DNA from 3 places in the Roseixanthobacter psychrophilus genome. Region 1 is predicted to be linked to each of the others. Evidence: predicted binding sites of a transcription regulator. Region 1 holds the regulator's gene; each other region holds the start of a gene.
What was found. The regulator PhoB, encoded in region 1, activates phosphate uptake and scavenging genes when phosphate is short. The targets are predictions, from matches to a motif close to TGTCATNNANCTGTCAT.

Region 1 (3,780 bases):
CGCGACCGGCGGGTGGCGCGGATCTGACATCACACATTCGGTGCCCGCGCGCGACGCGGACACCGACACGCCTAAGAAAAGGTGCCGAGCGCTACAGACCGGCATGTGATCCGGTGCGCTGAAGGGCCCGGCCTCCCTGGACGGGTCGACAGGAACTGCGTTTGCGCCGCCAACCGGCGCGGCACCGCCTCCCTGATCGCCGCCCCCGCGAGGCGGGGCAGCGTCTTAGATGGCCGCCCCCCGCAGGCGGGGGGCGGGATAGCCGATGATTATTCGGAGACCGAGGCGCCCGACGCCTTCACCACCGGCGCCCATTTGGCGATTTCAGACTTCACGTGGGCGGCGAGCTGATCCGGCCTGCTGCCGACAGTGATGGCGCTGAGATCCGCCAGCTTCGCCTTGACCTCAGGATCGGCAACCGCCTGCGCGCCCGCCGCGGCCAGCTTGTCGATATAGGCCATGGGCGTTCCCGCCGGCGCGAAGATCGCGTTCCAGGAATAGGTCTCATAACCCGGCAGGCCGGATTCCGAAACGGTCGGGATATCCGGAGCGGCCGGCGAGCGCTCCTTCGTGGTCACAGCCAAGCCCACCACCGCGCCCTTGCGGATCTGGCCGATGGCGGACGGCAGATTGTCGAACATGATCTTCACATTGCCGCTGACCACATCGAGCATTGCGGGGCCCGCGCCCTTGTAGGGAATATGGGTCATCTTCACGCCGGCCATGCTCTCGAACAGCGCGCCCGACAGGTGCAGCGGCGTGCCGACGCCCGAGGAGGCATATTCATATTTGTCCGGATTGGCCTTCAGCAGCGCGATCAGCTCCGCCGTGGTCTTCACGTTCAATGAGGGATGGACGATCACCACATTGGGCACATTCACCAGCAGCGAGACCGGCGCGAAATCCTTCACCGGGTCATAGGGCATCTTGGCGTAAAGCGCGGGATTGATGGCATGGGTGGCGACCGTGCCCATCAGCACCGTGTATCCGTCCGGCGCGGCGCGGGCGACGGAGGCTGCCCCCGCATTGCCGCCGGCACCGCCGCGATTTTCCACCACCACGGGCTGTTTGAGAATATCGCTCATCTTCGCAGCGATGATGCGGGCGACGATGTCGGTGGAACCGCCCGCCGCAAACGGCACAACGAGCCGGATCGGCCGGTTTGGATAATCTTGCTGCACGGGCGCCTGCGCCTGTGCCGCCCCTGAAAACAAAGTGGCGGCCACGGCAACGATGCCTAGGATTTTCTTCATGCTTGGGTCTCCTCGGCGCGCATCTTAAGGCAAGATTACGCTGAGGAAGAAGCCCCTCACCTATTCGACCATCGGCGCAGCTTGGAGGAGCGGAGCAGCCGATCCGGCGCCACCTGGCACACGTTCCGATCAGATTGAGTGGCCCATCTGATCGGTGAACCTTCTCTATCCAAGAGTTGGAGCGGGATTCGCCGCCGAGCGCGATTGAGCCTGAGCGGCTCCGGCGCTAGCGCGAAGGGAAATTGCCGCAGCTGTATCCGACGAAACAATCCGGATTGTCCCAGGTCGGAACGAAGGCCGGGGTCGTGGCCCCATCCGGGCCGCAGAAGCTGCCGTCGCGCACATAGCGGTCGTAGGTGGTCGGTGAGTTGCGGATGATCGCCGCGCCCGAGCGGGCGATGATCGACGCGGCTTCCGCGCAATTCAGCGGCGGCGAGATCTCACCCGCCCTAGCGCTGGTGAAGGCCGAGGCGAGCAGCATGCCACCGAGGCACACCGCCAGGAGCGCGTTCCAGCGGCGCACGGCGCTGGCGTTGGATGCCGTCCGCACGCGGGATACGGACGCGGAGAACGGCGGCAGGGGATGGGACTCTTGGGCCATAGCGCAGGGTCTCGTGAAGACTGGAGGCCAAATCCTCCGTTGCCTTCACGTTTAGCCATGGCCCCATCGGGCGGCCATCACACGGGAGGACGCCGATATCCTCGTTTGGGATGACCTACCGCAACCTTCGGATGATGCCGCCTTGAGCGCGGACCGCATCATACCAGCGGCTTCCGAACGGGGCCGGGAGGGCTACGCTCAGGCGCCGCGCTAGCTTGACCGAAGGCCCAAGCTTGGCCGAAGACCCATGAGTCAACCCATGGGCCTTCCTCGTCATCCGCTCAGTGAACGCGGGCGAACATCTCGTTGAAGGAATAGCCGGCGCCACGGACGGTGCGGATCGGATCCGACTGGCGCCCGCGATTGATCGCCTTGCGCAGCCGGCCGACATGCACGTCCACGGTGCGCTCGTCGATATAGACGTCCTGCCCCCACACCCCGTCGAGCAATTGCTCCCGTGAGAACACCCGTCCTGGGCTCTGCATGAGGAATTCCAGCAGGCGGAATTCGGTTGGCCCGAGATGCACCTCGCGGCCGGAGCGGTGCACCCGGTGGGTCTCCCGGTCCAGCTCGATGTCGCCGGCCCGCAGTAGGGTGGCGACATGCTCCGGCTTCGCCCGGCGCAGCAGGGCGCGCACGCGCGCCAACAGTTCCGGCACGGAGAAGGGCTTCACCACATAATCGTCAGCCCCGGTAGCAAGGCCGCGCACGCGCTCGGTCTCGTCGCCCCTTGCGGTGAGCATGATGACTGGCAGGCGTTCCGTTTCCGGACGGGTGCGCAGGCGGCGGCACAGTTCGATGCCCGATAACCCCGGCAGCATCCAGTCGAGGATCACGAGATCCGGCACGCTTTCGCGCAACCGGGTCTCGGCCTCGTCGCCACGTCCGACGCTTTCGACGAAATAGCCCTCGGACTCCAGATTGTAGCGGAGCAGAAGGGTCAGCGGTTCCTCGTCCTCGATAATCAAGATACGCGCAGCCACAGATTTTACCCCTGAAGGCTAACCCCCGGGAAAGCAACGGTGGTCTCACTGGAGACATCCGCCTTCGGGCGTTCGTCCGACAATACCTGGCCGGACACCATGTAATAGATGGTTTCCGCGATATTGGTCGCGTGGTCGCCGATGCGCTCGATGTTCTTCGCGCAGAACAGCAGATGCGTGCACACCGAGATGTTGCGCGGATCTTCCATCATATAGGTGAGAAGCTCGCGGAACAGGGACGTGTACATGGTGTCGATGCCGCTGTCGCGCACCCACACGTCCACGGCCTTGGCCTTGTCGCGGCTGGCATAGGCGTCCAGCACTTCCTTGAGCTGCTCAAGCACCAGGTCGGACATGTGCTCGACGCCGCGCACCAGCTTCTGGGGATGGTATTCCCCTTCGATGGCGAGCACGCGCTTGCCCACGTTCTTGGCGAGATCGCCGATGCGTTCCAGGTCGGAAGCAATGCGGATCGAAGCCACCACGTCACGCAGGTCGCTGGCGACCGGCTGACGCTTGGCGATGCAGAGGATGGCCTTTTCCTCGATTTCCCGCTGCAGGTGATCGACGCTCGTGTCGAGCAGGATCACCCGCTGGGCGGCGGCGGTATCGCGGCGGATCAGGGCGCCGACGGCATCGGCCACCATGCGCTCGGACTGGCCACCCATTTCGACGACCTTGCGGCCGATCTCCTTCAGCTCGGCATCGAAGGCCGAGACGGTATGGTCGGACATCTCGCAGATCCTTGTTCGCTCAGCCGAAGCGGCCGGTGATGTAGTCGCGGGTCTTGATCTGCTTGGGATTGGTGAAGATCACGTCGGATGGCGCGACTTCAACCAATTCTCCCAGATAGAAGAAGGCCGTGATATCGGCGCAGCGCGCCGCCTGCTGCATGTTGTGGGTCACGATGACGATCGTGAAATCCTGCTTCAACTCGTCGATC
Region 2 (3,780 bases), on a different contig from region 1:
GGCCTTCCTGCGGGAGGCGGCGCGGGTCGCCGATCTGCCCGTTACCGTGCATCCCCAGCGCATCGAGCAGGTTGCGGTGGCCCTTGCGCCGGGAAAACAAATTGTATCCGCGCGCGCATTGGCCCCGCTGCCGAAGCTGCTGGAGCTGACCGCGCCGTTTTTCGCGGCAGGCGCCATCGGGATATTTCCCAAGGGCAAGGACTGGCAGCGCGAATTGACCGAAGCGCGCAAAGACTGGACACTCGACCTCGAACTGCGCGACAGCCTCAGCGACCCCCATGGGAAGATCCTGGTTGTCGCGCGCGCCCTTAAAGCGGTCCCGTCCCCGGCCGTCCCCGGCGGACACATACGCGGAAGCGCACATGACTGACCCATCCGTCACCGCCCCCATCGTCGGCGGCGTCACGCCGCGCATCCTGGCGCTGGCGAACCAGAAGGGCGGGGTGGGCAAGACCACCACGGCCATCAATCTCGGCACCGCCCTTGCCGCCATCGGCGAGTGCGTGCTGGTGGTCGATCTCGATCCGCAGGGCAATGCCTCCACCGGCCTCGGCATCGATCGCGGGCGGCGCAAGCTGTCCACCTATGATGTGCTGAGCGGGGAGGCGACGATGGCGCAGGCGATCGTCGATTCCGGCGTTCCCTCGCTTTATGTCGCGCCCTCCACCCTCGATCTGTCCGGGCTGGAACTGGAGATTGCCAGCGAGCGCGACCGCGCCTTCCGCCTGCGCAATGCCTTGAGGGACATGGTGAATGATCCGGCGGCGCCGAAATTCACTTATGTGCTGATCGATTGCCCGCCCTCGCTCTCGCTCATCACGGTGAACGCCATGGCGGCGGCCCATGCGATCCTGGTGCCGCTGCAATGCGAGTTCTTCGCCTTGGAGGGTCTCTCCCAATTGCTGAAGACCGTGGAACAGGCGCGCACCGCGCTGAACCCGGATCTCGTCATCCACGGCATCGTGCTGACCATGTATGACGCGCGCAACAATCTGTCCGACCAAGTGGTGGCCGATGTGCGCCAGTTCATGGGCGATAAGGTCTATGAGACCGTGATCCCGCGCAATGTGCGGGTCTCGGAAGCGCCGTCCTATGGCAAGCCGGTGCTGCTGTACGATCTGAAATGCGCCGGGTCCCAGGCCTATCTGCGGCTGGCCTCGGAAGTCATCCAGCGCGAGCGGGCCGCCCGCGCCGTCGCGGCCTGAGGCGGCATAGTCATTCCGGGTGATGCGGTCCGAGAGTATGGGGAAGAAGAACATGGCGGAAGAAGGCCGCTCGCGGCTCGGCCGGGGGCTCGCGGCTTTGATCGGCGACATGGGGCAGGACGACCAGCGTCCCGCCCCGAGCCAGAAGAACCTCGGCACGCGCAAGGTGCCGATCGAGTTCGTTCGGGCCAATCCGCGCAATCCGCGCCGCACCTTCCTGGAGGAGGGGCTGGACGATCTGGCGAATTCCATCCGCGAGAAGGGCATCATCCAGCCCATCGTGGTGCGGCCGGTGGCGGACCATCCCGGCAGCTTCGAGATCGTCGCCGGCGAGCGGCGCTGGCGCGCGGCCCAGCGCGCCGGCCTGCACGAGGTGCCGGTGGTGGTGGTGGAACTCACCGACCGCGAGGCTTTGGAAGTCGCCATCATCGAGAATGTGCAGCGCGCCGACCTGAACCCGATCGAAGAAGGGCAGGGCTATGAGGCGCTGATGGCGCAGTTCGATTATACCCAGCTCGATCTTTCCAAGGTCATCGGCAAGAGCCGCTCGCACATCACCAACACCCTGCGGCTGCTGAAGCTTCCCGAAAGCGTGAAGAGCTATCTCACCGACGGGCGCCTTTCCGCCGGCCACGCCCGCGCCCTGCTCGGCTATGACGATCCCGCAACCATCGCCCGCGAGGTGGTGGAGAAGGGCCTCAGCGTCCGCGACGTGGAGGCGATGAGCAAGGTGAAGGCTGCGCTCGCCGCCAAGCCGACCCCGCCGGAAAAGGATGCCGACACCCGTGCCCTGGAAAAGCGGCTCACCGACGCCCTGGGGCTGGCCGTGAGCCTACAGGTGAAGGGCGAAGCGGGCGAGTTGCGCATCCGCTACGGCGACCTCGACCAGCTCGACCTGATCTGCCGGCGCCTCGGCCTCGGCTGAACGGTCTTTTCCCTCTCCCGACCGAGCCCGCTTCCGTCCCGGCGCATGCTGCGCCGCGTCATTCCTGTGTCACGGCCCGATGCGAGGTAACCGGCGGTTCAGGTCGGTTGACGAGGGGGTTCGATGACGGCGCACACAGCGGCCAAGCCCGCGCACGCCCATGCGGCACATACCCACGCCCATAGCGAAAAGCCAGTAAGGCTCGACCGGAAGAACGGGGCGCCGGAAGTCTTCATCTTCTTCGCCCTGCTGGTCGGCGGCCTGTCCTATACGGTGTGGTCCATCTGGACCGACGTCCAGGCGGCGTCTCCCGGCGTGCTTACTTTCGCGCCCTTCATGCTGTTGCTGCTGGCGCTGCTGATCGCCCTCGGCTTTGAATTCGTGAACGGCTTCCACGACACCGCCAATGCGGTGGCGACCGTGATCTATACCAATTCTCTCCCGGCTCATTTCGCCGTGGTCTGGTCCGGCGGCTGGAATTTCGTCGGTGTGCTGGTGTCGAGCGGCGCGGTGGCATTCGGCATCGTCTCGCTGCTGCCGGTGGAGCTGATCCTGCACGTGGGCAGCGGTGCCGGCATGGCGATGGTGTTCGCGCTGCTGATCGCCGCCATCATCTGGAACCTTGGAACCTGGTATCTCGGCCTGCCGGCCTCCTCGTCCCACACGCTGATCGGCTCGATCATCGGCGTCGGCATCGCCAACCAGCTCATCCAGGGCAAGAGCGGCGTCGCCGGCGTGGATTGGAGCCAGGCGGCGAATGTCGGTTATGCCCTGCTGTTCTCGCCCATTGTCGGCTTCTTCGCCGCCGGCCTGCTGCTGCTCACCATGAAGGTGCTGGTCAAGAATCCGGCGCTCTATGCCGAGCCCAAGCCCCATCATCCCCCGCCGTGGTGGATCCGCGGCCTGCTGGTGCTCACCTGCACCGGCGTGTCCTTCGCCCACGGCTCGAACGACGGGCAGAAGGGCATGGGCCTGATCATGCTGATCCTGATCGGCATCGTTCCCACCGCCTACGCCTTGAACCGGGCCATCGATTCTACCGACGTGGCACAGTTCCGTGCCCTCGCCACGGTCACGGAAGCCTCGCTGCTGAAGGCCGCGAACAATGCGCCGGTGCCGGCTGATCCCCGCGAGGCGCTGACGGAATATGTGCGCGATCGCAAGCTGATGCCCGATACGGTTCCCGCCCTCGCGGCCGTCGCGGGCGAGATCTCCACACTCGTGGGCAACCATGAGACGCTCGCGCAGGTGCCGGCCGCTGCGGTGCCCAACATGCGCAACGACATGTATTTGGCGTCCGAGACCATCCGCCTGATGATGCGTGAAAAGGCGCCGACCTTCGACGCCGAGACGGCGGACAACCTCGCCGCCTTCAAGCGCGCCCTCGACAACGCCACGAAATTCATCCCGCTGTGGGTGAAGGTGGCGGTGGCTATCGCCCTTGGCCTCGGCACAATGGTGGGCTGGAAGCGCATCGTCGTGACCGTGGGCGAGAAGATCGGCAAGACCCATCTGACCTACGCCCAGGGTGGCTCGGCCGAATTGGTCGCCATGGGCACCATTCTCGCCGCCGACATGTACGGCCTGCCGGTGTCCACCACCCATGTCCTGTCCTCGGGCGTGGCGGGGACCATGGCGGCCAACAAGTCC
Region 3 (3,780 bases), on a different contig from region 1:
TGGCGCCGGCGCGAGGCCATGGCCGCCGCATAATGGCGCGCCAGTGGCGCAAGCTGCTCGGCTGGCAGGGTCGCGAAGGCATGGGGCAGGGGAAAGGGCATGGTCTCTTTGCTCTGGTCCGTCGGGCAAAAAAAAGAGCGGCCCGGCGGGGTGCCGGGCCGCTCCTTCGGCGTCAGGACGCCTTCTTCTTGCGTAGTTCGTCGACGAACTTGATCAGATCGACCACCGGCTTGTAGGCGGCGTTGTCGACCGCCTGCCAGGGCTGGGCCTTGCCTTCATAGATCTTGTCGAAGGCGGCCTTGTCGTTCTTCTGGATCGAGAAGAAGGCATCGCGGATCTTCGCCTTCAGATCGTCCGGCAGGTCCGACAGATAGGCATAGGGCGAGTTCACGATGAGGTCGGACTTATAGACGATGCGGTAATCCGCGTATTTCGCCATCCCCTTGCGATCCATGCGCATGAGGTTGGATTCGTTCTCGTCGTTCCACCAGTTGAAGGCGGCGTCGCAGGTGCCCTGCTGAACGGCGATCACGGCGTTTTCGTGCGAGCCGGCATAGACCACCTTGCCGAAATAGGCGTCGGGGGTGATGCCCATCTTGCTGAGGGCGAAGCGCGGCACGTTGTTGCCGGAGGTGGAGTTGGGATCGACCAGGCAGAGGTTCTTGCCCTTCAGGTCCTCGATCGACTTGTAGGGGCTGTCGGCCTTCACATAGAGCACCGAATGATAGCCCTTGGTGCCGTCCTGGTTCACTTCGATCGCGAAGGCTTCGGTCTTCACGCCGGTGAGCAGCGCGCGGGCGAAGGAGGCCGGGCCGTAGGCGGCGATCTGGACGTTGCCGGCGCGCTGGCCTTCGATGACCGCCGCATAATCGTTGGCGACGCGCAGGGTCACCTTCACGCCGAGCTCCTTGGAGAGATAGTCCATGAGCGGCTGGTAGCGATCCGTGACGCCCGAGGCGTTCTCGGCCGGGATGACCGCGAACACCAGCTCGGGATACTTGGCCTTCCAATCCTGGGCGGCGGCGGCGCCGGCGAAGCCGGCCGAGAGCACCGCGGCGGTCGCCACGGTCATGAGGGTACGACGGGTCAGCATGTCTCGCTCCTTGAGGATGCGGGGTATGGAAAAACGCGGGGTATGGAAACGCTTGAAGTCACGCGTACGTCTTGGGAACCGCGCGCGGCGGGCCGCGCGAAGAGGATCGGGTCTCTGCACCACGCACGGGCGTGCCGGCAGGTGGCGGGCGGCTGCACGCGACACACTGGCGGCACGACCACATGGCGTGCACGTACGCGGGGGGCGCGCGCGGCACGCACCCCTTTCGAGCCCGGCGCGGAGGTCCCGCGGCCGGAGCGGCGCCGCCTCACACGGTGGCGGTTCCCGGCGCCAGGGCGCCTTCGAATTCGGGTTCGGCCGGGGCGCCTTCGAGGTCCATGACCTCGCCGGCCTCCAGCCCATAGAGTTCGCGCGCCACCCCTTCGGTGAGGGCTTCGGGCGCGCCGTCGAACACCACGCGGCCGCCCGCCATGCCCACCAGGCGGTCGCAATAGGTGCGCGCGAGATCGAGCGAGTGCAGGTTGCACATCACGGTGATGCCGAAATGCTTGTTGATGCGCAGCAGCGCGTCCATCACCACCTTGGTGTTGCGCGGGTCGAGCGAGGCGATGGGCTCGTCGGCCAGGATCAGCCCCGGCTCCTGCACCAGGGCGCGGGCGATGGCCACCCGCTGCTGCTGCCCGCCGGAGAGGCTGTCGGCGCGCTGGGCGGCGAGCTGGGCGATGTCGAATTGGTCGAGCGCGGTCAGGGCAATGGCCTTGTCCTGCTCGCTCCACACTTTGCTGAGGGCGCGCCAGCGGGGCATGGTGGACAGGCGGCCCATGAGCACGTTGGTGAGCACGTCGAGCCGGCCCACCAGGTTGAATTGCTGGAAGATCATGGCGGCCTGGGCGCGCCACAGCCTGAGGTCCCGGCCCTTGAGGGCGGTGACGTCGACGCCGTCGTAACGGATGGCGCCGCTGCTGGAATTCTGGAGGCGATTAATCATGCGCAGCAAGGTGGACTTGCCTGCGCCCGAACGGCCGATCACGCCGATAAAGGCGCCCTGACCGATCTCTAGGTTGACGTTCGACACGGCGACCTTATCGCCAAATCGGCAGGTCAGCCCTTCGATCACCATCATCGGTTTTGCTCCGGTGCTTACCGGGCAGATCCTTAGGGGTGCGCCGCAACAGTCTTATGACACTGGGGTGATCGGACGCCGCCGCAGCCTTGCAAATCCTTCAAGGCGAAGCTTCATAAATCTGTCACTGATGGCGCGAGGCTGCGTCACAGCTCAATTGTCGCAACAAAAAGACATTTAGGGTCAAAGACCTAGCGGACCGTCCGTCCGGCGCGGTGGCGGATCCTTCCCGAGGGGAAGATGGTGCGAACGCGATGGATAAAAAAATGCGCACCGCGGCAAGGGGGGCAGGACATGCGCGCGGATGGCGGAGGAGGCACGCGGCGCCGGAGAGTTCGTCTCCAGCGCCGCGCTGATCGACCTTGCCCTTCGTGATTTTTGGTCTTCTGCGAAGGCGGCTTGGGCGTGTGGCCAAACTCAGAACATGCCCAGGAGCACCGCGCCGATCACGGCAAAAGCGCTGCTCACTTTCAACACGTCGAGTATCGAGCCCAGGTCCACTTCCCAAGTCCTTTTTTGGTCGATCTCCGCGCGAAGCTTAACAAAGAAGAAAAAATGGAAAAGCAAATAACGCTGCCGCAGCGCGGTTGAATATTCTGCGCTGCAGCGCGCCTTTCAGAGAATTGAGCGATCCCGCACGCTTAGCAGTTTCGCACTGCACTTTGATGGATGCTGATATATTGTATTTCAGTTTTGGATCGCGCGTTCCACCAGCGCGGCGACGGTGAGGGCCGTGCGATCCCGCCCAAAACGCCCCACGACCTGCACCCCCATGGGCATGCCATTGGCGCCGGAAAGGCCGGTCACGTTCACCGTCGGGGTGCCCATCAGCGTCCACAGTCGGTTGAAGATGGCGGAACCGGTGGTGCCATAGCCTTCCGGCGCGGTGCCGGGGGCGGAGAAGGTGAGGATGGCGTCGTAATCGGCGAAGAAGTCGCCGAGCCGCTGGCGCGCCCGCTTGGCGGTGCGCCTTGCGCTATCATAGGCGTCCGGCTCGATCAGCGCCGCCTGCTCCAGATGGCGCGCCAGCAGCGGCGAGAGCATGTGGCGCAGCCGGTCGTATTCGTCCGCGAACGAAATGGCGGCCTCGAAATCCTGGATCGTCGTATGGATCGTATCGGCGGCTTCCAGTTCCGGCGGCAGGTCGATCTCGGTGACGCTCGCTCCGGCGGCGGCGACCGCGCGGGCGGCCGCGTCGAGCGCGGCATGGGCGTCGGCGTCGGCCTGGTCGGCGCGCGGCGTGCGGATCACGGCGATGCGCGGCGCCTGCGCCACCTCATTGCCGATATCGAGGTCGCGTCCGGTCATGCCGGCGACGGCGAAGGCCACGTCCTGCACCCGGGCGCCGAACAGGCCGATGGTGTCGAGATGCCAGGAAAAGGTCTTCATGCCCAAGGTCGGCAAGGTGCGGAAGGTGGGCTTGTAGCCGGTGACGCCGCAATAGGACGCCGGCCGCACCACCGAACCACCGGTCTGGGTGCCGATGGCGAACGGCACCATGCCGGCCGCGACCGCCGCCGCCGAGCCGGCGGAGGAGCCGCCCGGCGTATGGCTGAGGCGGTGCGGATTGCGCGTGCCGCTGGGCTGCAGGAAGGCGAATTCC

Region 2: V5F77_RS07625 (inorganic phosphate transporter) is a predicted target of PhoB. The motif match lies at 2,187-2,203, and genes of this name have one in related genera.
Region 3: phnC (phosphonate ABC transporter ATP-binding protein) is a predicted target of PhoB. The motif match lies at 2,223-2,239, and genes of this name have one in related genera.

What each region holds. Positions count from the first base shown of each region.
Region 1 covers NZ_JBAFWT010000024.1:31,603-35,382, reverse strand. The annotation lists gene V5F77_RS18955 (GcrA family cell cycle regulator) at 1-27, shown strand, start outside; gene V5F77_RS18950 (tripartite tricarboxylate transporter substrate binding protein) at 270-1,253, opposite strand; gene V5F77_RS18945 (hypothetical protein) at 1,480-1,854, opposite strand; gene phoB (phosphate regulon transcriptional regulator PhoB) at 2,136-2,837, opposite strand; gene phoU (phosphate signaling complex protein PhoU) at 2,843-3,571, opposite strand; gene pstB (phosphate ABC transporter ATP-binding protein PstB) at 3,591-3,780, opposite strand, start outside.
Region 2 covers NZ_JBAFWT010000005.1:176,109-179,888, forward strand. The annotation lists gene rsmG (16S rRNA (guanine(527)-N(7))-methyltransferase RsmG) at 1-370, shown strand, start outside; gene V5F77_RS07615 (ParA family protein) at 363-1,205, shown strand; gene V5F77_RS07620 (ParB/RepB/Spo0J family partition protein) at 1,258-2,130, shown strand; gene V5F77_RS07625 (inorganic phosphate transporter) at 2,254-3,780, shown strand, end outside.
Region 3 covers NZ_JBAFWT010000011.1:18,408-22,187, forward strand. The annotation lists gene phnE (phosphonate ABC transporter, permease protein PhnE) at 1-101, opposite strand, end outside; gene phnD (phosphonate ABC transporter substrate-binding protein) at 173-1,093, opposite strand; gene phnC (phosphonate ABC transporter ATP-binding protein) at 1,362-2,177, opposite strand; gene V5F77_RS12210 (hypothetical protein) at 2,482-2,748, shown strand; gene V5F77_RS12215 (amidase) at 2,865-3,780, opposite strand, start outside.